DNA from 3 places in the Priestia sp. FW507-14D1A genome. Region 1 is predicted to be linked to each of the others. Evidence: riboswitches for the same ligand, from Rfam matches in the RefSeq annotation. Region 1 holds a riboswitch; each other region holds the start of a gene.
What was found. A riboswitch is a leader RNA that binds a small molecule or an ion and turns the genes downstream of it on or off. The one in region 1 is predicted to bind cobalamin.
Positions count from the first base shown of each region.

Region 2: it holds a riboswitch for cobalamin, as region 1 does, so the genes downstream of both, AC3WJG_RS14865 ((2Fe-2S) ferredoxin domain-containing protein) here and metE (5-methyltetrahydropteroyltriglutamate--homocysteine S-methyltransferase) in region 1, are expected to answer to the same signal.
Region 3: it holds a riboswitch for cobalamin, as region 1 does, so the genes downstream of both, AC3WJG_RS08450 (ribonucleoside-diphosphate reductase subunit alpha) here and metE (5-methyltetrahydropteroyltriglutamate--homocysteine S-methyltransferase) in region 1, are expected to answer to the same signal.

Region 1 covers NZ_JBYSWQ010000001.1:329,493-339,637, forward strand. The annotation lists gene AC3WJG_RS02000 (hypothetical protein) at 1-81, shown strand, start outside; gene AC3WJG_RS02005 (DUF5301 domain-containing protein) at 164-577, opposite strand; gene AC3WJG_RS02010 (hypothetical protein) at 609-773, opposite strand; gene AC3WJG_RS02015 (helix-turn-helix transcriptional regulator) at 931-1,131, opposite strand; gene AC3WJG_RS02020 (hypothetical protein) at 1,228-1,449, opposite strand; gene AC3WJG_RS02025 (GNAT family N-acetyltransferase) at 1,626-2,126, opposite strand; gene AC3WJG_RS02030 (acetate uptake transporter) at 2,271-2,888, opposite strand; gene metE (5-methyltetrahydropteroyltriglutamate--homocysteine S-methyltransferase) at 3,031-5,325, opposite strand; cobalamin riboswitch at 5,475-5,663, opposite strand; SAM riboswitch class I at 5,743-5,853, opposite strand; gene AC3WJG_RS02040 (hypothetical protein) at 5,934-6,185, opposite strand; gene AC3WJG_RS02045 (metallophosphoesterase family protein) at 6,715-7,590, opposite strand; gene AC3WJG_RS02050 (sugar porter family MFS transporter) at 7,849-9,228, opposite strand; gene araA (L-arabinose isomerase) at 9,374-10,145, opposite strand, start outside.
Region 2 covers NZ_JBYSWQ010000003.1:249,276-259,420, reverse strand. The annotation lists gene AC3WJG_RS14905 (ammonium transporter) at 1-1,146, shown strand, start outside; gene AC3WJG_RS14900 (IDEAL domain-containing protein) at 1,281-1,478, shown strand; gene AC3WJG_RS14895 (hypothetical protein) at 1,664-2,821, shown strand; gene AC3WJG_RS14890 (UCP033725 family protein) at 2,836-3,213, shown strand; gene brnQ (branched-chain amino acid transport system II carrier protein) at 3,253-4,608, opposite strand; gene AC3WJG_RS14880 (cation:dicarboxylate symporter family transporter) at 4,995-6,266, shown strand; gene AC3WJG_RS14875 (M42 family metallopeptidase) at 6,374-7,411, shown strand; gene AC3WJG_RS14870 (hypothetical protein) at 7,764-7,922, shown strand; cobalamin riboswitch at 8,070-8,248, shown strand; cobalamin riboswitch at 8,367-8,546, shown strand; gene AC3WJG_RS14865 ((2Fe-2S) ferredoxin domain-containing protein) at 8,649-9,029, shown strand; gene cobJ (precorrin-3B C(17)-methyltransferase) at 9,043-10,145, shown strand, end outside.
Region 3 covers NZ_JBYSWQ010000001.1:1,545,623-1,555,767, forward strand. The annotation lists gene AC3WJG_RS08415 (cytochrome d ubiquinol oxidase subunit II) at 1-731, shown strand, start outside; gene AC3WJG_RS08420 (flavodoxin) at 761-1,219, opposite strand; gene AC3WJG_RS08425 (hypothetical protein) at 1,235-1,990, opposite strand; gene AC3WJG_RS08430 (DUF2325 domain-containing protein) at 2,045-2,326, opposite strand; gene AC3WJG_RS08435 (DUF1540 domain-containing protein) at 2,534-2,692, shown strand; gene AC3WJG_RS08440 (hypothetical protein) at 2,759-2,962, shown strand; gene AC3WJG_RS08445 (ribonucleotide-diphosphate reductase subunit beta) at 2,992-4,035, opposite strand; gene AC3WJG_RS08450 (ribonucleoside-diphosphate reductase subunit alpha) at 4,052-6,295, opposite strand; cobalamin riboswitch at 6,429-6,614, opposite strand; gene menC (o-succinylbenzoate synthase) at 6,894-7,997, opposite strand; gene AC3WJG_RS08460 (o-succinylbenzoate--CoA ligase) at 8,001-9,464, opposite strand; gene menB (1,4-dihydroxy-2-naphthoyl-CoA synthase) at 9,547-10,145, opposite strand, start outside.

The sequences.
Region 1 (10,145 bases):
TTTGGCCTTCTTCCAGCACTATTAGTTAACCCTGATATTGACCTAATTCAATCATTTATTAATTATATAGGCAAGGATTAATTCCGTTTTAAATAGTCGTAATTTTCAATCTATTATTTTCATAAAAAAAGACAGCGCTGGCTGTCTTTTTTAGTAGGTTTGTTTATTTAGTTGAAAACAGCTTTTTCACATCTACTTTTTGATCTTTAACAATCGTATATGTCGCCTGTTTTTTATCTTCAAAGCTAAACGCTTTTATGTAATCATTATCGTAAATCGTTAAACCGTACGCATCTTTTCCGTTTTCAACGATTTTTACCCAGTAAGCTTGGTCAAACTTTGGGTCGAGCTCCTTGCTTTTTTTTACTTCTATCTGTGACAAAGAGTGTACGATCTCTTTCGTATTCTTTTTATCATCTACTACACGCTTTCCTTCGTCCGTATCTATTTCAATACGCGTAACGTTTGCTTCATCTACTTTTATGACGTCTTTTAACTGATAGGCTTTCCCGGTATATGTAAAATAAAATACGACAATAAATAAAAGTGCAGCTATAATAATCGTTCTTTTTTTCAAAAGGAACCTCCTTTTCTATATCACGCTGCATTCACGTGATACACCTTTTTATTCCTCCTGTCCCGCAGCCTTTTAGTAGAATGCTGCTTCCTACAAGTAAACTATACGTTAATCCCGGAACAGGAAGTACTAACGTTACCATCAACAGTAACATGCCGATACTTGTAAGAGCTACTCCGGCAGCTCGATTTTTCATTCCTTTCACCACCGTTGCTCTGTAAATCTCTTTTTTATAAAATGATAGAAGTAATATTGATCTACTGTTTACTTAGGTGCTTTTAGCTTACAGCCATGTTAAAACTTCTACTAGTAAGATCACTACTTCACATTACCTTCTCTTTTTAACTAACTCATCATGATTTATGAAATAAAAACAGCTCATCTACTGTTGCTCCAAGCTCTGTAGCAAGTTGAAAAGCTAGCGTTAAGCTTGGATCATACTTATTGTTTTCAATTGCATTAATCGTTTGTCTCGATACGCCGCATACTTTTGCCAGTTCGTCTTGAGACATCCGTTTGCTTTTACGCAGTTCTTTAATTCGATTTTCCACCATTCATCACTCATCTCTAAAATGTAAAAAACTTTTTACATCCATATCTTATATTATTTTTCTTGTTACTGTCAAATATGTTTGACAAGTCAATGTCTCTTACCTACCTAAAAAAGAGATTGAAACATAACGAGAGTGAGCCAGTCTAAAGACGAAAAAATGAGAGAAATGATTGAGTATAAATCGCTTGTTACACCGCTGTTGATTTCCGTGCAAGGTCTCGCTTTCAGCGGGCGCTGAGCCTCCTCGTCGCTTTCGCTCCTGCGGGGTCTCACCTGTGCCGCTTTTCCCGCAGGAGTCTTCGCCTTGCCCTTCAATCAACCGCTAGAAGCAACGAAATAGATTAAACACCTGTGCACCCTCTCAATAAAAAAAGCCGTACTTATTCATGTCAATACCACCTTTACTTTTACATATTTATAATAACTACACAGAAATTAATATAAAAAAGCACAAACTCCTTAAAGGAAGCTTGTGCTTTTCTATTTCGTTGTTTGTTAAAGCTTCTTACTCATATTAAACCACTGCACGCCTGCATGCTGAGATTCGGCAACGCCTTGATTGATATATCCGTTTTTTTCGTAAAACGGAATCAATTCTTCTTTACATGTTAAAGTAATCGTTAAACGCTGTTTGTTCCGCGCTTGTTTTTCAAACTCTCTTAGCAGCATACTGGCAATTCCTTTGTGATGATGCTTGGGATTTACAACAATCCCTAAAATGCTTTGATGACCGCCTGTCTCAGGGTTCGAAATCGTTTTTTCAAACAAATCATCCGTAATAAACGGAGCTGAAATGACGGGACCGTTCACATATCCGATTATTTCTTCATTTTCTTGGGCGATGATAAACGTATCAGGAATGGTGTTGATCCGCGTGATAAATGCATCTTTTGAGGCAGCTTCTTCAGGTGTAAAGCCTTTGTTTTCTAACGTAATTAATTGGTTTAAATCTTTTTCATCCACTTGTCTTATAATCATTGAAACGTTTCCTTTCATTATGTATTTCTCTTTTTTCTCTAAAAGCTTCTATTACATATAACTATCTCTTTCTACTATATATAAAAATGCCCAAACAAAAAAGGATTGACCTCTGCATCACACAGAATTCAACCCTACTTCGCTTTTTAATTAACGTCTTGATTATTTGATAAATGCACCAAACGGCTTGCCCACCGGAAGCACAACTCGACCGTAGTGAGTATTTAATACAGCCGCTGCAGATCCATAGAAAGAAAACAGAGCAATTAATAGCTCTGACACTGCTGCTAGTAAGTGCGTGTATTCATATGCCACACCAAATGTACTTAGCGATAATCCAATGAATAAGAAATCAATTAACACAAAAATAATAAATAATACTTTATGAGTGCCCATTGCTCCAACTGTCATAAAAACGCTGAAAATCAAGTAGCCGACAAAAGCAAATGCGAGCTGCTTCGGATCCGCTTCTTTTGCGAGCGCTTCCCCAAATGCTCCAAGCTGAATAAGCCATGTCATAGCTACACCTAGCCAAAATAATCCGAAGGCACCAAAAGCAGTTGCGCCGAAGGTATTATTATGTTTGAAATCTTGCATAGACGCGATTAACTGTCCTATTCCGCCTAAAAAAATCGCCCATGGCAATACCAATGAAACACCATCGGTTACCCCAAGCTTTTGAAACGATGCAACAAGTGTTACCATGGCAAGTCCGAATAGACCTAGCGCTGATGGATCCGCTGTTACAATTTTAACGTGCTGCGTGCTGTTGTTACTCATGTTGTACCTCCCTGATTTTAAAAACACCTTTAAAAAGATACAAAAATGTACGGGAAGTGTCAATGGATATTTTTGGCCTTTTAAAATCCCATAAGACCAAGCAGTGTAGCGGTTACACTGCTTGTCCTTTACTTTCTTATTATTAAACGTTTTGTAATAAATTTTTTCTGGTTTGTTTTGCAGACTCAACCATCACTTTTAAAGCTTCAACCGTCTCGCTGATTCCTCTTGTTTTAAGGCCGCAGTCGGGATTAATCCAAAATAATGCAGGATCAAGCACCTTTAGAGCACGGTCAATGTTTCGCTGAAGCTCTTCAAGCTTCGGTACACGCGGGCTGTGGATATCATATACGCCAAGTCCAATTCCTTGATTATACGTATGTTTTTCAAACGCATAAATTAATTCGCCGTGGCTTTTAGATGTTTCAATAGAAATCACGTCGGCATCCAGCGCTTTAATCGCATCAATAATTTCTTCGAATTCCGAATAGCACATATGCGTGTGAATTTGCGTCTCGTTTTGCACCGATACCGTCGCTAGCTTGAACGCATACACCGCAGCGTTCAAGTAACTGTTCCAGTTTTCTCGTTTTAACGGCAATCCTTCACGCAGCGCCGGTTCATCTACTTGAATCATTGAAATGCCCTGACTTTCAAGTGCTTCTACTTCTTTTCTAAGAGCAAGCGCAATTTGATTTGCCACGTCGTAGCGCGGGATATCATCACGCACAAACGACCAGTTTAAAATCGTAATCGGACCCGTCAGCATTCCTTTAACTGGCTTATTGGTTAAAGACTGTGCGTAGACCGTTTCTTTGATCGTCATCGCCTGCTCGTACGATACATCTCCGTAAATAAGCGGCGGCTTCACGCAGCGAGAACCGTAAGATTGCACCCAGCCAAACTTTGTAAACTGAAAGCCTCCTAATTTCTCACCGAAGTATTCGACCATGTCCGTACGCTCAAACTCTCCGTGCACAAGGACATCTAAGCCGATGTTTTCTTGAATTTCAATCCATTTTTTTATTTCCTCGTTAATGTACGCTTCATATGCTTCATCGCTTAACTCGCCTTTACGCCATTTTAGACGCTCTTTTCGCACTTCTTTTGTTTGCGGAAAGCTTCCAATCGTTGTCGTTGGAAGAAGCGGCAGTTGAAAAGCTTCTTGCTGAACGCGCTGACGTACGTCAAACGGCGCTTGTCGCTCTGCTTTATAACTGTGCAGCTGCTTCAGCTCTTTTTGCACGTCTTGATGATTTCGAAAAGATGATCCATTTAATGCTTGAATTGCCTGTTTGTTTACGCTTATTTCTTCTTCTATTGCTTCTTTTCCTTGCTGCACTGCTTTTGCTAAAAGCGTGATTTCCTTTAGCTTTTCATCTGCAAAAGAGAGCGCATTTTTCAATACTGGATCAATCGTCTCTTCATTTTTCACCGTGACAGGAACATGTAATAAACTTGATGAAGGCTGCAGAATCAAACGGTCTTTTGATACGGCTTCTTCAATTTCACTGATTGTTAAAAGCTGTTCGTCCAAATTTTCACGCCAAATGTTTCGTCCGTCAATCACTCCTGCTGCCAGCACTTTATCACTCGGAAAACCATATTTATTAAGAGCCGTGAGATTTTCGCCTCGGTCATGCACAAAGTCTAAACCGATTCCTTCAACAGGAAGAGACACAACTTCTTTGTAGTGATCAACGCTGTCAAAATACGTTTGCAAAATGTTTTTTACATTCGGTGCCGCTTCCTTCAAAGTTTGATAGACTTCTGTGTAAAGTGCCAGGTCTTCTTTTGATAGCGTTGTAGATAAAATCGGCTCATCTATCTGTACCCACTCTACTCCTTCTGCCTGAAGCTCAGCTAAAATAGTCGCATACAGAGGAACAAATTGTTCAACTATTTCTTTAAACTCATTTTTTTTATATCCTTTTGACAGCTTTACAAATGTTACTGGACCTAAAATCACGGGCTTGCCTTCAATATTCAGCTTCTGTTTTGCTTCTTTGTAAAACTGAAGCGGGCGATTTTCTACAAGAGACGGCGTACATTCCTCAAGCTCTGGTACGATGTAGTGATAATTTGTGTTAAACCATTTTGTCATCGTAGAGGCTACCGCACCTTTTGTTCCTCGCGCGATGTCAAAATACGTTTCAAGCGATACCGGTCCTCCGTCATAATCAAAGCGCTTTGGCACTAGACCAAACATAGCGGCTGTATCTAACACGTGATCGTATAAGCTAAAATCGCCGACTGGAATCAATTCAATTCCTGAGTCACGCTGTTTTTTTAAATGCCCTAGACGAAGAGACTCAATTTCCTGCAAAAAGATATCTTTCTCTAGTTTTCCTGCCCAAAACTGTTCAAGCGCTTTTTTCCATTCTCGTTTTTCACCAATTCTTGGATAACCTAAGTTTGAACTTTTTACACTGCTCATTTTTTCCACTCCCTGTATATTTTTTATCGGTAAACTAAAAAATCTCTCTTTTCGAAATGAAAAGAGAGATGATACGCATACTTAACTAAAGTTGAGATAGCCTGTTTTTCTCAACACGTATTCCTCACTCCTCTCTATATCCCGTAGAGCTTAAGTGCATACAACAGGCAGGTCTCCTGACTTAGGTTCATCGCTTCCTATCCCTTCCCATTTCAACATGAAACAGTGGTTAATAAGTTGCTCCCCATTACAGTGGCGGGACCGCGCCGGCTTTTCACCGGTCTTCCCTTTTAAGCTGCGTACATTCGTTACACAGCACCTGATGCATTTTTATAAAATTGTTCATTCAAAACATATTCACATAAAATAAAAAGCCTCTCTATCACGAATAGAGAGGCATAGTATCTATGAAATCCTCTCTTATTTTTCAAAGCTGTACGCTTTGCAGGATGTAGCACCTTTTCAACAAGAATGTTAAATGGTTGCCGGGCTTCACAGGGCCAGTCCCTCCGCCTCTCTCAATAAGAGTTTTAATTGTTTATAATATTTTGAATGTAGAGTCATCTTAACACCTTAGATTTATGTTGTCAAAAAATTTTTTTAAAAAATCAGTTTTTAGGAGGTGCTGACGCTAATTTTTGCCTTAACAATTTGTAATCATCTTTTCGATGTGTTTCAATTAAATCTTTTGCTCCCTGGTGATATCCTGACGAATAGATATACTCTACCGCTGTTTCGATAAGCTTTCTTTTTTCTTCGGCACACTCCCGGTCCATTAAGGGGAACAGTCTACCTAAAAGGTCATTTAAATCTTCCTTGATAAAACGATCAAGTCCTTCTTGCATCTTTTCGTTTGCCATGATTGCTCCTCCATTTGCTGTGTATGTTCTAAGCCTCTATAAGCAGGCATTTCACTGTAAATTTTAAGATAAAGTTAAGTCATTAAGCAGTATATCAAGTGAATGTTTTTCTTTAATTACATATGTAATACAAATATATGACAAATATAGAGAATATATCATCATTCATTATCTATTATAACGTTTGACTTAGCCTTCTGCTACAAGGTTTCGTTAAGAGTTATGCACATTTTTCCAAAAGAGGTTGAGACATAACGAAATGAATTCAATCTAAAGGCAAATGGGATACATGAGCTGAATCCCTTGTGACACCGCAGTTGATTTCCGTACGAGATTTCGATTTTTGCGGGAGTCTTCGTCTTGTCCTCCAATCACCTGCTAGAAAGACCTATACACATGAAACCTACGTTTACCCTAACCAAAAAACGAACCACTAATCACACATCTTGATCGATGATTCGTTTCACTTCGTCTAAAACCCTTTTGTTCCAGCCTCTTTTTTTGAACCTAGCTTTCTACTTTCTTGTTTTTACAAACAATTTCTTCGAGGTCGTCCAAAATCCTTCCAAAGAAGAGGTCCTAAAATGTCGTACCTGCTTACAAAAAACTCCGTAAAATTATAATTGTTTAAAATTAAAGGCGGCTCAAAATCAAGGGGAGCACCGGCGCCTCCTGACAATACAAAATCAGTGCCTCTTCCAAGCGTAAACGACCCGTTTCTGTTTTTTCTAATAAACTGCTCGTCATACGCATGCACGTGGCTGACTAACACTTTTTTCACGCGGTGTTCTTGAATTAAATCAAAAAATTCTTGACTTTGAGTAGTCGTTACAGGAAACCCTTCAAGGTTTGTCCACCGGCCAATATTTGGCTGGGCATGCATAGCTAAAACGGTATTACGAGGAGCATCCTCCAGCTGCTGCTCTAAATAATTCAGCTCTCTATCTGTAAATCCATATATTTTATTCTTGGGACTGATAATATTATTTAGTGCGATGCATCGGAAGTTGAAGACAGGAATATCGATGACCCAGTGTACTTTTCCGATAGTAGCTCTGAAGTTTTCTAGGTTGCTTTCCTCAAGGTTTAATTCATCATGATTCCCTACGCATACAAACATAGGAATGTTTGGTGCGATTTTTTCAACAACTTTAACAAAATGCTCCAAATACTCTTTTTTCCCTGTATAGACGGTGTCTCCCCCATGAATAATAAACAGCGGGTTCAATTCTACCGCCTTTTTTAACACAAGCTCAAATTCACCGCTCATCGTGTAACAATTATCGTTTGGTCCGTCACCTCTGCTGTCGCCCATAAAAACAAAGTTAAATGGATCTCTCGGGTTTAATTGTTTAATTCTTTGCTTTAATAACTTTTCAGAACGTTCATGAAGCGTCAAATTCATCAACTAGTTAATCCCCCTATTAATAAATAAATTTAGTTAAAAGTAAACAAGCTTACTTATTTATATGAGAAATTGTTGATGAAGGTCACTACCTTCTTGTAAGCAGAACGCACATTTAAATTAGTTTCCATAGCCTATCTATCCTTTTATTTTGTAAAGCACTGATAGGACCACATAAAAGCTAGAATCCTACTAATCTAAAAAAGAACCCCTTGCTGGGATAGCAAAGGGTTCTTACAAGTTGAGCGTTCACTATAATCAAACGTACTTATTACGCTCAACCGGACTTAAAGACTTGCTTGCAGACCGAGCTGCCATGTCCGTTTCAATTTGCTCTAGGCTGCGTCCTTTTGTTTCAACAACTACAAAACGTATGAAGAATAATCCGAGAATACAAATGATCCCGAACGTTGAAAAGATAACGCCCAAACTAAACTGATCAGCTAAAATTGGGAACACAAGCCCTACTGCCAGCGATCCCGTCCAGTTAAAAGCAGATGAAATCCCAGCACCGATTCCGCGTACAGAAAGCGGGAAAATTTCTCCTACAATGATCCACGTAAGCGGCGCCCAAGAAAACGCATAGCAAAGGATAAAGCAGCAAAGAGCAATTAACGTAACCCAGTTAACAACAACTTCATTAACCCCTAACGCTCCTAGAATAGCCGGTGTAAAAAATGAAAGAGCCATACCCGCCCCGCCAATCGTAAGAATGGTACGGCGGTTGAATTTATCAACAAACTGCAGGAAGATAAGTGTTGTCACCACGAAGATTACCCCAACAATAACCGTAAAGCCAGCAGCTACCTGCGGGGCTAAACCAACTTGACGAGCAATGCTTGTTGCATAATAAACAATTGAGTTTGAGCCTTGAACCTGCTGAAAAGTTGCCATTCCGACACCGATAATTAAAGCTAGACGAAACTTTTTATGAAACAGCTGTTTAATGCCTGATTTCTCATGCACAGCTACGCTTTCAATTTCAGACACTTCTGCTTCCACTTCAGCTGTTGAGCGGCGAAGCGTACGCAGCACTTCACGCGCTTTATCTGGCATTCCATTTTTAATTAAGTAGCGAGGCGACTCTGGAAGCTTGATCATACCGATGCATAAGACAATTGCAAAAATACCGGCGCTGCCAAGCATTAATCGCCAGCTGTTTGGAACCGGCTCAAAAATAAAGGCTACGATATAGCTTAATAATAATCCAATTACAATCATTAGCTGATTTAAACCTGAAAGCTTTCCGCGAATATGAGCAGGTGCGATTTCTGACATATAGGCAGGAACTAACGAAGAAGCCGTTCCTACTGCTGTACCTAAAAAAATGCGCGCAATCGTTAACGTAATTTCCTCCGGTGCAATCGCGGAACCTATGGAGCCTAAAAGAAAGATGATAGACGAAATTAAAATTAATTTTCTTCGCCCAAACTTATCGCCTAATAATCCGCTTAAAATGGAACCGATAATGGCTCCGCCCATTAGCGACGAAACTACAATTCCCAGCCAGAGCGGACTCAAATGAAACGCTTCACGGATATGACCTTCTGCACCAGCAATAATCCCAATATCATAACCGAATAAAATACCGGCAAATGAGCCGAAGAAGAAGATAAACTTACTTGATACTTTACTCATGATTATATCCCCTTTGTATTGTCTTAGTTTTGCTTCCTATCACACAAATTTAAAACGCTTTCATTTATTTCTAAAAACGGCGTTCTTTTACTAACGCTATATTTTCACTTCCAAGGAAGCAGCGCTCCCTCGGAAATGTGAATGCTTACTTAATAATGACGTACTCTAGATCCACAAGCTTTGCATAGCTGACGATTTGATCCGTCGTTAAATTTAGTGAAAAAACCGTATGATGGCCTCCTCCGTTTTCAATCCACGCTTTAAGGCCGTCTTGGAAGTTCGGCTTAATGTTCCAAAGCACGCGCGCTACCGGAAGATTTGGAGCTGGAACTTCCGGCTCAAATGCCGATACTTCGTTAATTAACAGCTTGTAATGCGTGCCGAAGTCAGCCATGGAAACGACTACGCCTTCTCCTTGTTTACCATCAAACACTAAGCGGGCCGGGTCTTCGCGGTTACCGATACCTAGCGGAGAAACGATTAGTTTTGGTTTGTTTACCGCTAGCGTCGGGTCTACTTCAAGCATGTGTGATTGAAGCACTGACTCACGTCCGGGAGCCAATTCATACGTGTAGTCTTCCATAAAGCCCGTTGACTGATTATGACTCATTACTTTAAGCAAACGGTCAAGCGCCGCTGTTTTCCAGTCTCCTTCACCAGCAAAGCCGTATCCCTGTGCCATCAAGCGTTGTACCGCTAGACCAGGAAGCTGCTTCATGCCGTATAGATCTTCAAAGTTAGTCGTAAAAGCGCTGTAGCCGCCTTCATCTAGAAAACGTTTAATCGCAATTTCATAGCTTGCCTGTACTTTTACGCTAGATTCCCAGTCTTCTGCAGAATAATCACCGTAGACAAATTCATACGCGTCTGCATATTCAGCAAATAAATCATTGATTTCTTCTTCCGTAACGGCATTT
Region 2 (10,145 bases), on a different contig from region 1:
ATGAAAGTATTCGCTGATATTACAATAGGAACGCTTTGTTTCTATTTAATTGGTTTTGGATTAATGTACGGTGATGATTTAGGTGGAGTTGTCGGTAAAAGCGGTTTTGCGCTCTCAGGTAATTTATCGCACCTTGACATTCCAATTGGGCTTGAAACGTTTTGGCTGTTTCAATGTGCGTTTGTTATTGCGGTCATTTCTATCGTTTCTGGAGCGGTGGCAGAACGAATTAATTTCCGCGCATATCTTTTATATGCGATTTTGATGACTACATTTATTTATCCTATAGCCGGCCACTGGATTTGGGGAGGTGGATGGATTAGTAAGTTAGGGATGCTTGATTTTGCCGGTTCGGCAGTTATTCATGCTCTTGGCGGTTTTTCAGCTTTAGCAGCTGCAATAATGATTGGACCGAGGAAAGGGAAGTTCACGAAAAATGGAATTAGTTCTGTTTCTCTTCCAAGCAATTTGCCGCTTGCATCAGTGGGTGCTTTTTTATTATGGTTTGGATGGTTCGGGTTTAATGCAGGAAGTACGCTAAGTGCTACTGACGTTAGAATTGGTCACATTGCTATTGTCACAATGTTATCAGCAGCAGCAGGCGGAGCAGCTACTTTATTTTATACTTTATTTCGCTACAACCGTTCAGATGCACCTTCTGTGATAAATGGATCACTTGCCGGACTGGTTGGCATTACGGCCGGGTGCGCTTTTGTTAACACACCATCTGCTATTTTTATTGGAGCTGTATCTGGTTTATTAATGATGGCAGCTACAAACTGGCTCGAAGCACGTCAAATCGACGATCCTGTAGGAGCTTTTCCTGTACACGCTGCTTCGGGAATATGGGGCACGTTGGCTGTAGGCTTGTTTTCTACAGACGGCGGTGTGTTTACAGGAGGGAGCTGGACATTATTTGGCGTTCAACTTCTTGGGTTAATCGCTCTATGCGCTTGGGGATTTGTTACGACGTGGATAGGGTTAAAGGTTATTTCCTTGGTGGTTCCGCTTCGATCTACGGAAGAAGAAGAAGAAGTGGGCTTAGATATCAGCTACCACGGTATCATGGCAGCTCATCAGGCTCCTGAATTTATTGAATATGAAAACTACTATGCGGAAGTAAAAGAAAAAGCCGCAGATTCGTAATAAAAGGCCGCGCTTTATAACAAAAGGGCGGCCTTTTTATGTGAAAAAAAATAGATTTAAAATACTTGGTTTAAATGATTGAAAAGTCAGAATATTTGTGTTATATTATAAAAAAGCCAAGGAGTTGATTTCTTATGAAAAAGAATTTACTTAATTCACCGCAAAAATCCAACGGAAAGGTGCTTGATGCATTATTCGCTGAGATGATTCTAGACAAGGCGATTGCAGAATTTCGTAAAGCACAGCTAAAAGAAGAAATCGACCGCACGCTATTGATGAAAAATAAAGAAGAGTTTTTAAAACTCTCATCAGAACTTAAACAAATTTCTTAATTACTTACTATACTTCACACACCATCTATTTTAGATGGTGTGTTTTATTTTTGATACCTACTAAAAGGGATTAATTAGTAATAATTATGAATATATTCCTATTTAAAACTTTATTTACATTAATTGTATTGACTTCTTTTATGGATTTTTTTAACATAAACAAGAATTAAAGAGGAGGGGTTTGGTTGGGACATCTATTATTAGTAGATAGCTTGATTGCAGGTATTGTTTGTATTGTGTTAGGAATTTTATTTAGAGCTCATAAAACAAGCAAATTTTTGTATGGCATAGGGATTGTGTTTGGTCTTATTTTTGTGATCGGGACAGTCACTCATTCTCCATCTAATACAGAAACTTCATCAGTTACAGCTGAGAAAGTAGAAGCAAATCAAAAAGACAGTAAAGACACGTCAGAACTTAAAGCTCTCGTTACTAAGGGAATGACAGATAAGGAATTTCAAAAAGAAAAAGAGAAAGCCGCTTTTCAACAGTCAGACTTAATTGCGTTAGGTAACGGAGAAGTCGGATATGTGATTAAAGCTGAAGACGGTTACGTTGTAGCTGATACGAATGGCAAAACGATTTCAAGCATTGAAACGTTTAAAACGGCTGATGAAGTAGAACAGTATGAATTAAACGAAGTTAAAAAAGTACATAAAGATGTAAGAACAGTTGATGCTCATTATAAGGCTTCAGATTTAGAAAGCTTAGAAGATTTTGATCAAAAAATTAATGAAGTGCTGAAGCGCGTTAATCTTACAAAAAAAGAGTTTAATGAACTAAAATTAAAGGATGTTAAAACATTAACTTCTCATGAAATAGAAGTAATGAAGGCTATACGTGATTCTGTTTCTCCCCTTACAAAAGATACGCTGCTGCAAAAAACGATTCCTGCTAAAGATATTGAAAAGTATGTAGATGGATCTTATACAGCAGTGGGGGGGTATGTAGCTAAAGCTGAAGATGTTCATGATATTACTTCTTACAAAGATTTTGTTGAAAGCTTACGTTTAGATTACATCGATGGTTCAGGCAAAAGGCCGTTTCCTGAAGAAGGATCGACGTATGGTGTAATCAAATTTAAATCGCAAGCGGTAAGCCACGTTGATATTCCCTACGGAACTGTGTTCGGAGGAAAAACAACAGACGGACCTCCATGTACGCTTAATGGGTTTACAGGATCTCGAAACGGGGAAACCGTTCCAGAGTTCAAATTCGATAACTATTATCCACCAGCAAACGGAGCGGAACTATACCAAGTGGTAAATGGGGAAGAAGTACTTGTGGCTACCTATGTGGCAGAAGAAAAACGATTTGTACCAGCGGTTGCTAACCCAATGTAAAGGACTGGTTTTTTGTGATTCGAAAAGGTTTGTATGCAGCATATAATGAACGAGATTACGAATGTTATGAAACGGAAAACGGGGGTGTAAAGCTAATTAGCTATGATAAAGGCGATGTAGCAAATGGATTCATTCCATACAATGATACGACTTTCACAAAAGAAGTTCCTCGTGATGCTGTTGAAGAAGTGTTTTTTATAGCTCCGTATGCTACTTATCAAAATGAAACGTTTGGTGTGTCAGATGCTTCTAATCATCGAGTGCTTTTGACCACATCTGAAAAAGAAAAAGCTGATAAATATCATTTTCAACGTACGGATAAATATCTATACGAAAAACATGTGTTAAGAGAAGAAGTGAAGTTAATGGAGAAAAAAACTCCTTATTCATAATACGCCATAATAAAAAGAGGATGCGAGTGCATCCTCTTTTTATTTAATCAATTTTCTTGAAGTGTTTCTGTTCGTATTATCATTTGTACGAAGGAAGGTAATGCCAAGACCGATTAATCCTCCTACAATAGCAGGAACTACCCAGCCGAGACCTACTCCATACATAGGTAGAATCGATGTAAACAGATCGTTTACTGCCGCAATTTTGAATCCAGCAGCATTTAAGCCATCAAATAAACTAACGATAAACGTGAACAGAAGGCTCATTTGGTAAACTTCAGAACGTCCTTTAAATAAAGGATGTAAGAATGTTAAAGCAATTAACACAATAGCTAACGGATAAATAGCTGTTAAGACGGGAACCGAAATAGCGATTAATTCCGTTAAACCAAAGTTCGCTACAACGGCGCTGAATGCTGATAAAATAACAGCAATCAACTTATAAGAAACACTTGGAAACAGCTTATGGAAAAAAGATGAACAAGATGTTACAAGACCTACACTTGTTGTTAAACAAGCAACGGTAATCATCAGACCTAAAAGAATTCCTCCGTAAGAGCCAAAGTAGTAATTTGATACTTCAGCCAAAACCGTACCTCCGTTATCAAGACGTCCAAGCTCTGATACGCTTGAAGCACCCATATAGGACAATGCACTATAAATAAGAGCTAAAATAACGGCAGCGATAGCCGTAGCTTTTGCACAAATTGTGATAATTTGTCGGTTAGATTTTGCTCCTTTTTCTTTAATTGCATTAATAATAATAATTCCAAAAACAAATGATGCTAGTGTATCCATTGTTAAGTAGCCTTCTTGGAAGCCTTTAAAAAATGAGTGTGTTGTATAAGCTTCGCTTGGTGCTTCAAATTTTCCAATTGGGTTCACAACGGCTACAACTACCAATATTCCAATAAACGTTAATTTAATAGGTGTTAAAACTTTTCCTACTAAATCGACAATTTTCGCAGGATTTAGCGAAAAAAAGCAGGTAATAGTAAAGAAAATTACCGTGAAAATGATAAGGGGAAGGTGCCCTGAATTTTCTGATAAAAAAGGCTTAACGCCGATTTCGAATGAAACGCTTCCCGTTCTTGGCATCGCAAAAAGCGGTCCGATTGCCAAGTATAAAATCGTAGTAAAGATAATACCGAAAGCTGGGTGTACGCGACTAGCTAAAGACTGCAGATCCTCTTTTCCAGAAAAACCAAATGCGAGAACGCCTAGAAGAGGCAGACCTACACCCGTTACTAAAAATCCAGCGTTTGCTGACCAAATATTGCTTCCAGCAGACTGACCTAACATTGCAGGGAAGATTAAATTACCTGCGCCGAAGAATAGGGCAAAAAGCATAAAGCCAATAACCACTATAAATGAAAAAGGAACTTTGTTTGACACGTTAAAACCTCCAAAATTATAAATGCTTTTTATTATCGTGTTGAATAATTAAAATTTTCAGAATTTTATATTCGAATAATAAAAATAAACATGTATCGTATTATACTAACCTAAAATGCATATTTCAATATAAAATTTTATTTTTTTAATTTATTCGCTGAAATAGCAAAAATAGAAAAATTCTTAGCAAAAAAATCTCAATATACAACAATTATTTGATATGATAAAACAGAACTGTAAGTTTTAAAAATTCGCATGTGCGGCCTTACATCCTTTTAGTAAAGAACTGTTTACATAAGGTGCTGTAAGGATGTATATTTATACACGGTTCGCGGAACCGCATATGCTCGATGGATGAAAGTCAACTGTGCGAAAGGAGCAAGAAAGTGAAAAGGTTAGGTCTAGCAACTCAGATTCTAATTGGACTGATTTTAGGCGTAGCTGTAGGTGCTATCTTTTACGGAAGCGATACAGCCATTTCTATTTTACAGCCGATTGGAGACATATTTATTCATTTAATTAAGATGATTGTCGTACCGATTGTGATTTCAGCATTAATCGTAGCGGTCGCAGGAGTAGGCGATATCAAAAAATTAGGTAAGCTTGGCGGAAAAACAATTCTTTATTTTGAAATTGTTACAACCATTGCTATTGTAGTGGGGATTATTGCCGCGAACTTATTTCACCCTGGTGCAGGGGTTGATATGGGACATATTGAAAAAAGCGATATTTCTCAATATGAGGCAACGGCAAAAACGTCTGAAAGTACAGGGATTGCTCAAGAGCTTCTTCATATTGTTCCGACAAACGTCTTTCAATCGGTAGCAGAAGGCGATCTTTTACCAATCATTTTATTTTCCGTACTGTTTGGTGTAGGCGTAGCTTCGATTGGAGAGAGAGGAAAACCTGTTTTAGCCTTTTTTGAAGGCGTCTTGGATGCAATGTTTTGGGTAACTAATTTGGTGATGAAGTTTGCTCCAGTAGGTGTATTTGCACTTATTGGTGTTAATATTATAAAGTTTGGTGTCGGATCACTTATTCCATTAGGAAAATTAGTGTTCGCCGTTTACTTCACCATGATTTTCTTTGTGCTTGTGGTTCTTGGAATTATTGCTAAAATGGCTGGAACAAGCATGTTTACGCTGATAAAAGTGTTAAAAGACGAGCTGCTTCTTGCTTTTACAACGGCAAGTTCAGAAGCCGTTTTACCGTCTCTTATCAAAAAGATGGAAGACTTCGGCTGTTCTAAATCGGTTACATCGTTTGTTATTCCAACGGGCTACACGTTTAACTTAGATGGTTCAACCATTTATCAGGCGCTGGCATCGCTGTTTATTGCTCAAATGTACGGCATCGACCTTTCCATTATGGATCAAATTCAGCTCCTTCTTGTGCTAATGTTAACCTCAAAAGGAATGGCTGGTGTACCAGGGGCATCGTTTGTAGTTGTACTTGCTACACTTGAATCTATGGGCTTCCCTCTTGAAGGCATGGCATTTATTGCAGGAATTGACCGCATTCTTGATATGATGCGTACCACAGTTAACGTAGTAGGAAATGCTTTAGCTGCTATTGTAATGTCCAAGTCTGAAGGCGAGTTTGATAAGCAAAAATCATTAAATTACACAAATGAATTAAAGAAATCAAACATAGCTTAAAACAAAAAAGCCGGGCAGATGCCCGGCTTTTTTGTTTGGAGTTGCCTGTTATCTTTTTTGAAACATATGGTAAAATAAAAGAAATGAGAGACAAAGGAAGTGTCATAATGACGGAAACTGTTCAGTTAATTAAAAAGCTTGTTTCGATTCCCAGTCCTTCTGGAAATACAGAAAAGGTAATTTCATTTGTCGAAGACTATGTAAAAGAGCTAAATATTCAAACGTATCGCAATCGAAAAGGGGGCTTAGTCGCTACTATTCCCGGTAAAGATACAGATCACCACCGCATGCTGACGGCTCATGTCGATACATTAGGTGCTATGGTAAAAGAAATCAAACCGAGTGGACGTCTGAAAATCGACCTGATTGGAGGGTTTCGCTACAATTCTATTGAAGGAGAATATTGTGAAATTGAAACTTCATCAGGAGAAGTATTTAAAGGAACCATCCTTATGCATCAAACATCTGTTCATGTGTATAAAGATGCAGGGAAAGCTGAGCGGAATCAAGAAAATATAGAAATTCGATTGGATGAAAAAGTACATAGCGCAGAAGATGTTCGCAGTCTTGGAATTGAAGTCGGCGACTTTGTTTCGTTTGATCCTCGTGTAGAAATAACAAAAAGCGGTTTTATTAAATCTCGTCATCTCGATGATAAAGCAAGCGTAGCTTTATTGCTTCAGCTCATGAAAATAATTCAAGAAGAACAGATCGAACTGCCATACACTACGCATTTTCTCATTTCAAATAATGAAGAAATTGGATACGGAGGAAATTCGAACATTACGCCTCAAACAGTAGAATACTTAGCGGTTGATATGGGTGCTATGGGAGATGGACAATCTACTGATGAATACACCGTGTCTATTTGTGTAAAAGATTCAAGCGGCCCATATCATTACGGTTTGAGAAAGCATTTAGTGGAGCTAGCTAAGCAGCATGATATTCAGTACAAATTAGATATTTATCCGTTTTACGGATCAGATGCTTCTGCTGCTATTCGTGCCGGACACGATATCGTACACGGCTTGATTGGTCCAGGAATTGATTCTTCTCATGCGTTTGAGAGAACGCATCAAGATTCATTGAATCATACGTATAAGCTTCTCTATTACTATGTTCAGTCGAACATGATTCTGCTTTAAGAAAGGGATATTTAATTAGTGTATTTTTATGCAAAGGAAAGAACAGAACGGGATTGTGATGTCTGTTCTTTCCTTTCTTAAAAAAGAAGCCGGCTGTCTGGCTTCTTTTTTTTTATAAATACTATATATTTTTTTACTGGTGAATCAACAGTTGGTTAAAAAAGCACCTTTTTAAAAAGGTACAATACTGCTTAAACCTTTTGTACATTTTGTTCATTTACAGAAGTTAAAATGTTTTTAAATTTTTAAAAGTTTCTTGTGACAAGTTTTGTAGAATGGGTTTTCAAAAGGAAATGGTTTCGTCATAATGTGGATATAGCGATCACTACAATAATCGGAGGCGAATCTTTTCATGTGGGTACTGACGGTATATGCTGGAAAAGAAATGAAAATGTTTGAATTTGAAACTGAAAAGCAGGCGAGAGAAGCTTTTGCCAAAACAAATGGCTGTAAAGTTCTTTCAGAAGTCGTGTATTATAATGATCCTCATTTAACATTGGTAGCTATATAAGTAGAAAAACAAGAGCTGATTTTTTGCTCTTGTTTTTTTATGGCTCTTTATATCCTATAAAAAGAATAGAGTTGAAATAAAAAAAAATGTACGCTATGATATGGTAGTTACTTCTATTATTCTGATAGTTTAAAAGGTTCATATATATCAAACAGCAACAGTAAAGATGCCAAGAAGGCTTAATAGGGAAACTGGTGAAAGACCAGTACTGCCCCCGCAACTGTAAGTGTGGACGAACGAGTATAACCACTGTGGAAAAATCACGGGAAGGTTCTCAAGTAGAATGATACACAAGTCAGGAGACCTGTCTTTATTGTGAAGTTTCTATTTCTCCGGGGAGCGGGAAGGGAAACGTTGGCTTAAAGTGGCATTCGTGTACACTCTTATTCTGACGTTTTACCCGCTCGCATATTAGCGAAGCGGGTTTTTCTCGTATCGCAAAACTACATATCGTGCAAAAAAGGTGCGCAATGTCCACATTGCGTTAAATGGGAAGTCTGGTGTGAAGCCAGCGCGGTACCCGCCACTGTGAAGATGAGCTGATTGCATATGCCACTGTATTCGGGAAGGCGCAATCAAGTGATGAATCGAAGTCAGGAAACCAGCCTTTTTCTAATGCGAAGCTTACCCTACGGGATATAGGTGGAAGTGCAAAAACTTAGTTTGAATTTTTCTGCGCCTCTATCATTGATAGAGGCGCTTTTTTTAGTAAAGGAGCGAATGAGTGTGACGACGTGGAACTTAAATGGAACAAAACATCACGTATTGATTTGTAATGGAAGCAGCTGTATGAGAAAAGGTGGAGAAGAAGCCACGCAAGCTATTCGAAATAAAGTGACAGAACTGGATTTGGATGAAACGGTTCATACAACGCGTACACGTTGTAACGGACGATGCAAAGATGCTCCTGTAGCTATCGTCTATCCTTCAGGAGATTGGTACAAGCAGGTCACTGAAACCGTGGCTCATCGGATTGTCGAAGAACATTTAGCAGGAGGCTGCAGTATAAAGGAATCGCTTATTTATGAATATGATCAAAATGGTTTCGTTTCTCCGGAAAACAGTGACTCCATAGAAGGAATTGACAAAGTAAAAAGTAACGCATAAAGGAGGAGCTAGCATGAAAGGTAAACTTTTAGTTATTGGATTTGGGCCGGGAAGCTTTGAACATATTACACAGCGAGCAAGAGAAGCCATTCAAGAAAGTGATATGATCATCGGTTACAAAACCTATGTGGAATTAATTCAAGGACTGTTAACGAATCAGCAAATTATTAGTACGGGAATGACCGAAGAAGTAAGCCGTGCACAGGAAGCTGTAAAGCAAGCTGAAGCAGGAAAAACCGTAGCTGTCATTTCGAGCGGAGATGCGGGAGTATACGGAATGGCAGGCCTTGTGTATGAAGTGTTGATTGAAAAAGGCTGGAAAAAAGAAACGGGCGTAGAGCTGGAAGTAATTCCTGGCATTTCGGCTATCAATTCATGCGCATCTCTCCTTGGAGCGCCCGTGATGCACGATGCTTGTACAATTAGTTTAAGTGACCACCTTACGCCTTGGGAGCTAATCGAAAAAAGAATTGAAGCAGCTGCACAAGCAGATTTTGTAGTGGCTTTTTACAACCCAAAGAGCGGAAGACGAACAAGACAAATTGTTGAAGCGCAAAGAATTCTATTAAAGTATCGTTCCCCTGATACGCCTGTTGGTCTTGTGAAAAGCGCTTATCGTGACCGTGAAGAAGTCGTAATGACCAACTTAAAAGACATGTTAAATCATGAAATTGGCATGCTGACTACCGTTGTTGTCGGAAATTCATCTACGTTCTTTTACGACGATTTAATGATTACACCGCGCGGATATCAGCGAAAATATACCCTCAACCAAACGGAGCAGCCGCTAAGACCGCATCAGCGACTTCGAAAAGAAGCAGAACCATGGGCTCTCGATCAAGAAGAGACTGTAAAGCAAACAGCTTCGACTATTGAAGCAGTTCAGACCAAAACAGAAGAAACAGCAACTTCACGAGCTCTTGCAGAAGAAGCGCTTCAAGCAATTTTAGGTGAACCTACTTCTGCGGTCGTACGTCAGCCAGTACAGTCTATTTTCGAAGTGGCGATTAGTCCAGGACTTGCCAATAAGAAATTCACGCCTGTTCAAATGACAACACTAGCAGAAGTTGTTGGTGAAAAAGGTACGATGGAGTATACACCTGACCATCAAATCAA
Region 3 (10,145 bases), 1.2 Mb from region 1:
TGTTTTCACACTATGCTAGCAGCTTCAAATATCGGAGAGCGTTGGTTTATGTATCCGGTATCTCTGGCGTATTAATTCCTGCTTTTTTAATCGCGGTACTGCCAGTAAGTCAAGGTGGATTTATTGATATAATTGACGGCACGCAGCGATTGAATTTAGCAAAAGTGTTTTCAAGTCCGCACGTCTATTCATTTATTGGTTTTGCCATTACCTCTTCCCTGTTTCTTTCGTCTCTTTTATTAGCAGATTACTCGAAGTCATCTGACGAAATGGAAGCTTATGCGGTCTATCGGCGCGATGCGCTCATTACAGGACCTCTTTCACTGCTAATGGCTATCTTTATTATGATTACAATGCAATCAGAAGCCAGCTGGTTATATGATAAAATGATGCAGTTTAAGCCTCTTCTTTACGGATCTGTAGGTCTATTTGTAGTAGCTGGTATTGCTCTGCTGCTCCCTTCTCAAAAAGGAAAAGGCATGCCTCGTTTAGCCGTGGTATCCATTATCCTTCAATATTTCTTAGCAAGTTACGTATACGGACGAAGTCATTTACCTTATGTTGTCTATCCAAACGTAACGATTGAGAATGGATTTACACATCCCGATGCGTTTCATTCTTTATTTATTGTGTATATTGTTGGTTTTGCTATTTTATTTCCTGGATTCTTTTATTTCTGGCGTCTATTTATGAAAGATAATAAAGAATACAGCAAAAAGAAGCCATACTAAAAACCCGGTCAGCACTTGACCGGGTTTTCTTATGAAGCAGCAGATTTTGCTACTACTTCAGCAAAACCTTTAGCAAATACCTTACATTTTTCTACATCTTCTCCAAAGGGAGAGAGCTCGATTTTCAAACCGGGAACGGCTATATTTCCGTTACGTTCCTTTATTTTTTCTTCAATTAAATCAACTGCTCCGCAAAAAACATCATATGATGAATCACCTGAGCCAAATACAGCCATCTGCTTCTGACTGAGATCTATATCATCCATTTCCTCATAAAGATCTAAAAAATCATCTGGCAGCTCTCCATCTCCCCACGTATAAGCTCCAAAGATAATAGATTCCGCGGATACAAGGTCAGGAGCATCAATGTCATATACTTCTGCTCGTTTCACATGCAATCCATGCTTGACTAATTCTTCTTCGATCAAATCGGCTATCGCTTCTGTGTTACCTGACATACTCGCATAAGCTAGTAAGATTTCCTTCATGTAAATAACGCTCCTTTACACCAGCAGTGTTGGCCGCACATCCCTTTCTTCAGCACATTCTTGTTGAAGAGGACAGTTTTCACACTCACTGGATGCATAATTCTTTTGAAAATGTTTTGGTTCCATTAACACACTTTTGACAATATGTAGTTGAAGTATGGCTTTTTGATAATCGTCTGGGGCAATATGATAAGTTGTTGTTTCTTCAGTTAACAATGAATAAAAACGAATTTGTTCAGGAACCTTTTTAAAAGCTTGTTTCGAAAAAACGATAATAAAGTCTTTCATTGCGTTTTTCACTTCTTCATGGTCATCTAGAATGAATTTTGTTAGCGTATAAGATTTCTCTGTCCATGCAGCAAAATCAATGGTTAGAGAAAGGTTGCTTTGAATTTCTTCTACATAAACGCTGTATTTCTCAAACACAAAAAGCGGTAGTTCCACATGTGCTTTTTCCCCTAAAAACCTTAGTAAATAATCGCTTACTTTAGCTAACACATCGTAATAGTGAACGGGTGATGAAAACATATTTGGCTTTAGGCGCCAATATTTTTCAATAAGCTGTAAAACATAGAGGTTTGAGCGATACTCAACTGGCTTGCTATAGTATGTTTTAATGATTTGATGGACAGTTACTTGAACGAGCTGTTTCCAATCTATAGATGTTTTTTTCAAAAGAAGCTGCTGCTGATAAAATTTGTACGGACATCGAATAAATTGTTCGATGTGGTCGTTAGAGAGTGTCTTTATATGCACTTTTATCGGTTCCACCTATGTCTCACCACCCTAATTGAAATTCATTCTCAATAATAAGTAAAAATTAAATCATGAAATCTGCTCAATCACTTTACGAATAGCACTCCATGAATGTTTGACGAAATAAATTGGTTTTTTTTGTTTTTTTGCTTTCTCTTTAATGACTTTTGCCATATTGTGATTAATAAAATCCGTAATAACTAATACAAACCCAATATGTTCGGGTATTTCTCGCTTCACCATATTGCTTTTACGGCCATCTAAATGAATGACTTCATTAAACCCTTCTCCCGCTAAACGATCTGTAATATGCTTTAACCTGTCTCCTCCTACAACCATAACTGATGACATTTTTGTTCCCTCCCAATTAATTATTCATTTAATGATTTGCCAACAACTTGTATCCTTTACTATATACACAGTTTAATTGAGAATGATTCTCTTTGTCAATGTTTAATTGATAAAAATTCTCAATTAAAATGAAAGTCTACCACCTTTCTTATAAGTTAGTTGAATTTTGACCATACTATAGCTATCACATACAAAGGAGGGTTAACGTTGGAACAAAACATTCTTTGTGAAGTAAATAACTGTCACTTTTGGAAAAATGGAAATCACTGCAGCGCAGAAGAAATTTACGTGGTAAGTCATAGCGGAAAACATGCAGCAAGCAGCTATGAAACAGACTGTAAAACGTTCAAGCCAACTGAAGCGTAACCCGCAAAAGGACAGCCTCTGGGTTGTCTTTTTTCTCTCTTCAAGATCATAAAAAAGGAGACTAATATGAAAACTGAACAACTGATTCATTTTTTTAAAGAAGAAGCCATAAAAGCAAATGAACAAACCTTTCCAATCTATGTACAATCGTTTACTCATTTATGGACATATAAATGGGGAACACTTGAAAACATTCCAGAAGAAATTGATGACTTAATTACCACACGTGCGTTAGAACTTGGACTTATTCACTTAAAAAAAGCTGACTAATCAATAAGGAAATTAGTCAGCTTTTGTGTTTATAGATCATCAAATCCATTCGCATCTGATGCTTTTGTATATTGTCTTGATTTCTGTTCAAAGAAATCCGTTTTCCCTAAATCTACCTCTTGATAAGCAATAATCCAACGAAGAGGATTTTCAATCGGTGCTTCTGGGAAAGCAGCTCGGCCGAAGCCTAATTGATTACAGCGTTTATTAGCCATGTATTCAATATACTGCTGCAGTTCTTTCATCGTGATGCCGTCGAATTTTTCTCCGATAACAGATTCCGCCCATTCAATTTCAAGACGAGCTGCCTCTTGGAACGTTTCAACTACAAACGTTTCTAGCTCTTCCGTACGATAAGCTGGATTTTCATTTAGTACTTCCTTGAAAATCTTTTCAAATAACCCAACGTGAAGCTGTTCATCACGATTGATATAGTTAATCATCGTAGATGTCGCCACCATCTTTTGATTTCTCGCAAGATTATAGAAGAAAGCAAATCCGCTATAGAAGAAAAGGCCTTCTAAAATAACATCATATACCATAGACTTCAAAAAGTTTTCAACCGTTGCTTCTTCGCTAAATGCTTTATATCCGTTTGTAATAAAGTCATTTCGAGCGCGAAGCTTTTCGTCTGTGCGCCAGTATTCAAATACTTCATCTTGTTTTCCTTTTGGTACAAGACTTGATAAAACATATGAATACGAATGATTATGAACCACTTCTTGCTGCGCTAAAATAATCATTAGAGCATTAATCGAAGAATCGGTTACATAGTCAGCTACTTTGCTAGCATAATCTGATTGAATACTGTCCAGTAGCGCCAGCAAGCCAATAATTTTTAAAAAACTCTCTTGTTCGTCAGCCGTTAACTGAGGGAACTGCTTAATATCTTGACCCATATTAATTTCAAACGGCGTCCAGAAGTTAGCTAGCATACGCTTGTATTTAGGGAACGCCCATGAAAATCGGACGTCATCCCAGTTTAGAATATTTGAGCTCTTGCCGTTGATGATTCCTGTCGAACGGTTCGGAGCTGTTTCGTTCATTAATTCTCGTTTTAACATGCTTGTCATCAATTATTCACTCCTTTTAACTATGACAGCTTTCACATTCTTCAATGACTTCACTTGATGTTGAACGTACGTAGTAGGTCGTTTTTAACTTTTCTTTCCATGCCGTCATATGAAGATCCAGCAGCTCTTTTGCTCGGATATCATTTTGCACATATAAGTTGAATGAAATGGATTGATCAATATGGCGCTGGCGCTTGGCGTTTTGCTTAATGCTCCAGTGCTGATCAATTAAATAAACGGACTTATAATACCAGTTTGTTGCTGGTGATAAATCCGGTGCCGTCACCGGGATTTTATAGTTTTTCTTTTCCTCTGAATAAAACTTACGGAAAATCGGATCAATACTTGCAGTAGAACCCGCGATAATAGATGTTGATGAATTAGGTGCTACAGCCATTAAGTAGCCATTTCTTATCCCATTGTTTTGAACTTCGTTACGCAGTTCACTCCACGCTTCGCTTGTGTATTTACGTGTTTCAAAATAAGCGCCTGACTCAAAATCTGAGCCTTTAAATAATGGATATGCACCTTTTTCTTTAGCTAAGTTCATGCTTGCCTGTACGGTTAAGTAAGCGATTTGCTCATACAATTCATCGCAATATGCTACCGCTTCATCTGTTTCCCATGCTATTTTCTTTAAGGCAAGCAAATGGTTCCAACCAAATGTGCCAAGCCCTACTGCGCGGTACTTTTGGTTTGTTAGTTTTGCTTGAAGTACCGGCAAATCATTTAACTCAATAACGTTATCAAGCATGCGTACTTGAATTGGAATTAAACGTTCAAGCACATCTTCAGTTACGGCTCTCGCTAAGTTGATAGAAGAAAGATTACATACAACAAAATCGCCCGGATTCTTTGTAATAATAATTTTTCCGTCTTCCGTAATTTCCTCTGTTACGACCGTTGTGCTTTGGTTTTGCGTAATTTCTGTACATAAGTTGCTGCAGTAGATCATGCCCTCGTGGCGGTTTTGATTAGCTCGGTTAACCGTATCACGATAGAACATATAAGGCGTCCCCGTTTCAAGCTGCGAAAGCATAATGCGCTTGAAGATTTCAATAGCAGGTACTGTCTCTCTTGAAAGCTGTTCATTATTTACACACTCAGCGTAACGAGTGCGGAACGAACCGCTGCCTTCTTCTTCATCATAAAAATCTTCTAACGAGTAGCCCATCAGCGTACGAACTTCGTGAGGATCGAATAAGTGCCAGTCTTCACGTGCTTCTACTTTTTCCATAAACAAATCTGGCAAACATACGCCAGTGAATAAATCATGCGTGCGCTGGCGTTCGTCACCATTGTTCAACCGCGCGTCTAAGAATGAAAAGATGTCTTTATGCCATACGTCTAAATATACGGCAATAGCCCCTTGTCGTTGACCTAGCTGATCGACACTTACAGCCGTATTATTTAGCTGTTTCATCCATGGAATTGTTCCTGATGATACGCCTTTAAAACCTTTTATCTCACTTCCTCGGCTTCTAATATGACCGAGGTAGACACCAATTCCGCCTCCATTTTTACTAAGCGTGGCCAAATCTGTATTGCTATCATAAATACCGCGTAAGCTGTCATCAATCGTATCAATAAAGCAGCTAGATAGCTGTCCGTAGCTCTTTCCTGCGTTTGAAAGCGTTGGTGTGGCAACCGTCATATATAGACTAGAAAGCGCCCAGTACGCTTCTTTTACTAATGCTGTTCGATTTTCTTTCTTTTCTTGAGACATCAGCGTCATAGCAATGATAAGAAAACGTTCTTGCGGTAATTCGTATACGCGCTTATCATGTGATGTCGCTAAATAGCGATCTGCTAATGTCAACAATCCAATGTATGTAAATAAACGATCGCGTTCAGGAATAATGACTGAAGCAATTTCATTAATTTCTTCTTCTGTATATGTTTTTAATAGCTGTTTATTATAAATGCCGATTTTTGTTAGTTCTTGAATAAGCTGATAAAACGAACCGTACTTCTCTTTTTTATCATAACCTCGGTTGTCCGCTGCTTTTCGATATAGTTCGTTTAAGTAGACGTCTGCCGCTACGTACGTCCAATCTGGTTCTTCCATTGAAATACGCTCTAAGGCTGCTAAAATTAGGACGTTTGCAACCTTTTCGTCCGTCATATTTTCCTTTACTGTAACAGTTTGAATAACCTTTTCCTCATACAAAGAAAAATCAAGCTGCGTAAATTCATTTTTTAAACGTTCAATATATGCAGTTAATTCATGTAGAATTGTAGGCTTTAATGTATTCACCATAAATATGGCTCCTCTCTTCACTTCAAAATAAAAAATCGCTCACCGTACCTCGGTGAGCGAATAGAACGAAGATAGAAGAAGACACTAAGTCTTTTCTCAATCCTCGCTCTACCCTCTCACCTCCCGAAGAAGATAAAACGACATAAAAAAGGCAGGTCTCCTGACTTATGCTTCTTTTTACTTTAAGGCCTTCCCATGATGTTTACTCACAGTGGATCTCCTTATTTCATCAGCATTCACAGTTGCGGGGACAGCTTTGGATTTTCACCAAATTCCCTTTTAAGTCTTTTTATCAGACACCTTTTTCACTGGAAAACACAAAATATAGTATTTTATTATCGATTTCAAAACAACATATTGTGTTATGTTATAAACACATTATATAGGACAACTTAGAAAACTATCAACCTATTTTCAAAAATAATTTTGTTTTTTACGATAAAACTCTTCGACTTTTTTCATCAAACTATTCCATCATAACATGTTTTGACACGCTTGATGGAACAATGTGCTCTTTTTAAAAAATTTGTCCTATTTTTCTACTAAACATTGACAACCTCAATAAAAAAAACCGTTTTACATAAAAAACGGTTTTTAATTATTGGTATTCTTTTTCAAATGCTGTGATTGTTTTGATAAAGTTTTTATCGATATCGTATCCTATCCCCGGTTTTCCCTTCACCTTTATTACTCCGGCTTCTACCTCTACTTCGGGCTTAATAATATCTTTTTCCCAATAGCGAGATGACGCAGAAATATCACCTGGTATCGTGAAAGAAGGCAATGTCGCAAGGGCGATGTTATGAGCTCTTGAAATCCCGGCTTCTAACATTCCGCCAACCCAAAGTCTTACACCATACTGGGCGCACAAATCATGAATTTGCTTTGCTACGGACATTCCGCCAACTCGACCGATTTTCACATTGATAATCTTACAGCTTCTTTGTTCAATTGCATGACGTGCATCTTCATAGCTCACAATACTTTCATCTAAGCAAATTGGCGTCTGCATTTGCTTTTGTAACAATCGATGATCAAGGATATCATCAGAACTTAACGGCTGTTCGATCATCATTAAATTCAATTCATCTAGTTTCTTCAATGAATCACTATCGCTTAACGTATAGGCTGAATTGGCATCAGCCATAAGAGGAATGCTTGGAAATTCATCTCGAATTTGTTTCAGTAGCTCATAGTCAGCACCCGGCTTAATTTTCACTTTAAAGCGCTTATAGCCATCTTTCATGTAAGTCTTTATTTGTTCTTTCATTATGGAAATATCATTTAAGCCAACTACCACTCCAGCTTCTACAGCAGACCTTACTCCTCCAATTACTTCAGATAACGGTTTGTTCTGCCGCTTTGCATACAAATCCCACACAGCACAGTCTAAAGCTGCTTTAGCCATGTTATTTCGCTTTAGAGGTTTGAATAACTTTTGAACATCCTCTGGTTTTTGAAGCTGCTGATGAAGAAGCGAGGGAATTAAAAAATCGTCTAACATATGAAAACACGTCTGAATCGTTTCTTCCGTATACCAAGGAGATGAAAAAGCAACTACTTCTCCCCACCCTGTAAATCCTTGTTCATCTTCTACTTCAAGCAAAATCAATTCTCGATCCTGCACTGTACCATAGCTTGTTGAAAAAGGAGAAAGAAGCTTCATGTCAATTTTATAAAGATGTACTTTTTTTATAATCATCGATTAGCTCCCTTTCTGTATGAACGATGATAGCTTCCGGCGTATGATTTTATTAGAAGCCGTTCGCGGCAGCTCCTGTACTCGAACGAAATACTTTGGAAGTTTGTACTTTGCTAAAAATTGTTGAATGTGTAAAGATAATTCTTCATCTGAAACGTCTTCGTTTACAACAACACATGCAGCTGGCACTTGTCCCCATTTTTCGTCAGCTACTCCCGTTACACCGGCCTCTTTAACAGCGGGATGCTTCAACAAAACATTTTCAATTTCAGCTGGATATACATTTTCTCCACCTGAAATAATAAGGTCTGAACGTCTGTCTAACACATATAGAAAGCCTTCTTCATCCACTTTCCCGATGTCTCCTGTATAGAACCAGCCTTGTTGAATTGCTTTTTCAGTAGCTTCAGGTTTATTTAAATATCCTTTTGTAACATTTGGACCTTTAACAATAATTTCTCCTGCTTCGCTGGTCTCATTTCCTTTTTCATCTACAATTTTCATTGCACATGGAAATAATGGTTTACCTGCTGATCCCAGTTTTCGCAAACTATCTTCAGGTGAAAGCGTAACGAACTGTGAAGATGTTTCTGTCATTCCATACGTTTGATAAACAGGAATTTCTTTACTCACACAAGCTTCTAAAATAGTAAGCGGTGCAGGTCCTCCTCCTAAAAGCATGCATCGAAACGTATGCGGATATTTCCGTTCCCCTAACTCATCGAGCATGTTGGACAGCATGGAAGTGACAACCGAAATAATCGTTACCCCTTTGTTTTCAATCGCTTCATTTACTGCTCTTGCTTCAAACCGTTCTTCTAAAATGATTTTCATTCCGTAAAAGACGCTCCGCATTAAAATAGATAAGCCGCTAATATGAAACAAAGGAACCGCTATAAGCCAGCAGTCTTTTTCATTTAATCCTAAATTAAGCGCTGAGCCAACGGAACTCCACCAGTGATTTCCATATGTCTGCAGCACTCCTTTTGGATGACCTGTTGTTCCAGACGTATACATAATGGTGAATGTGTCCTCGAGATTCCACGTTTTTTGAAAACCTGTTTCTGCTTCTGGAGAACTTTTTAAAGCAGGTAAAGTAAGCTGAGTAATGGAACTTTGGAATTCTCTCATTAAAAATGTTTCATCCGCAATAAGCAACGACACGTTTGCATCTGTTAGCTGATAATTAATTTCTTCGTTTGTCAAACGCGTGTTGACGAGCAGCAACCGGGCGCCAATATAAGAAACCGCATGTAAAATCTCAATAAACTCCACTCTATTTTTCATGTATAAAGCAATGGTATCGCCTTGCTTTACACCGTTAAACGAAAGCTGCTGTGCTACTTTTTGAACACGTTTATGAAGCTCTTGAAACGTAAGAGACGTTTGCGGTGTTTCTACCGCCACTCGATTTGGCGTCAAATATGCTCTTTGCATAAGCCCATTAGGAATCGTTTGGCTACTCATGAATTTCTCTCCTTTTTATACTGATTAACTAAATTAAATTGAAAAAACAGCCTGATGATAATCACCAAGCTGTTTCAGCTGTTTAAGGGAAACGTGGGAACTGTTGGAAGTCTGGATTGCGTTTTTCCTTAAATGCATCGCGACCTTCTTTTGCCTCATCGGTTGTGTAATAAAGAAGCGTTGCGTCACCCGCAAATTGCTGGATACCAGCTAAGCCATCCGTATCAGCATTAAATGCTGCTTTTAAGAAACGAAGAGCGGTTGGACTTTTTTCTAACATCTCTTCACACCATTGAATTGTTTCAGCTTCAAGCTGTTCTAATGGAACGACCGTGTTTACTAATCCCATGTCTAGTGCTTCTTGAGCGTTGTACTGACGGCATAAGAACCAGATCTCACGCGCTTTCTTATGACCTACGATGCGAGCTAAGTAACCAGAGCCATATCCTGCATCGAAGCTTCCTACTTTAGGACCTGTTTGTCCAAAGACTGCGTTATCCGCTGCAATTGTTAAGTCACATACAACGTGAAGAACGTGGCCTCCGCCAATTGCATAGCCTGATACCATCGCAACAACCGGCTTTGGAATTACGCGAATTAAACGCTGTAAATCTAGAACGTTTAGACGTGGAATTTCATCTTCTCCTACATAGCCGCCGTGGCCGCGAACTCTTTGGTCTC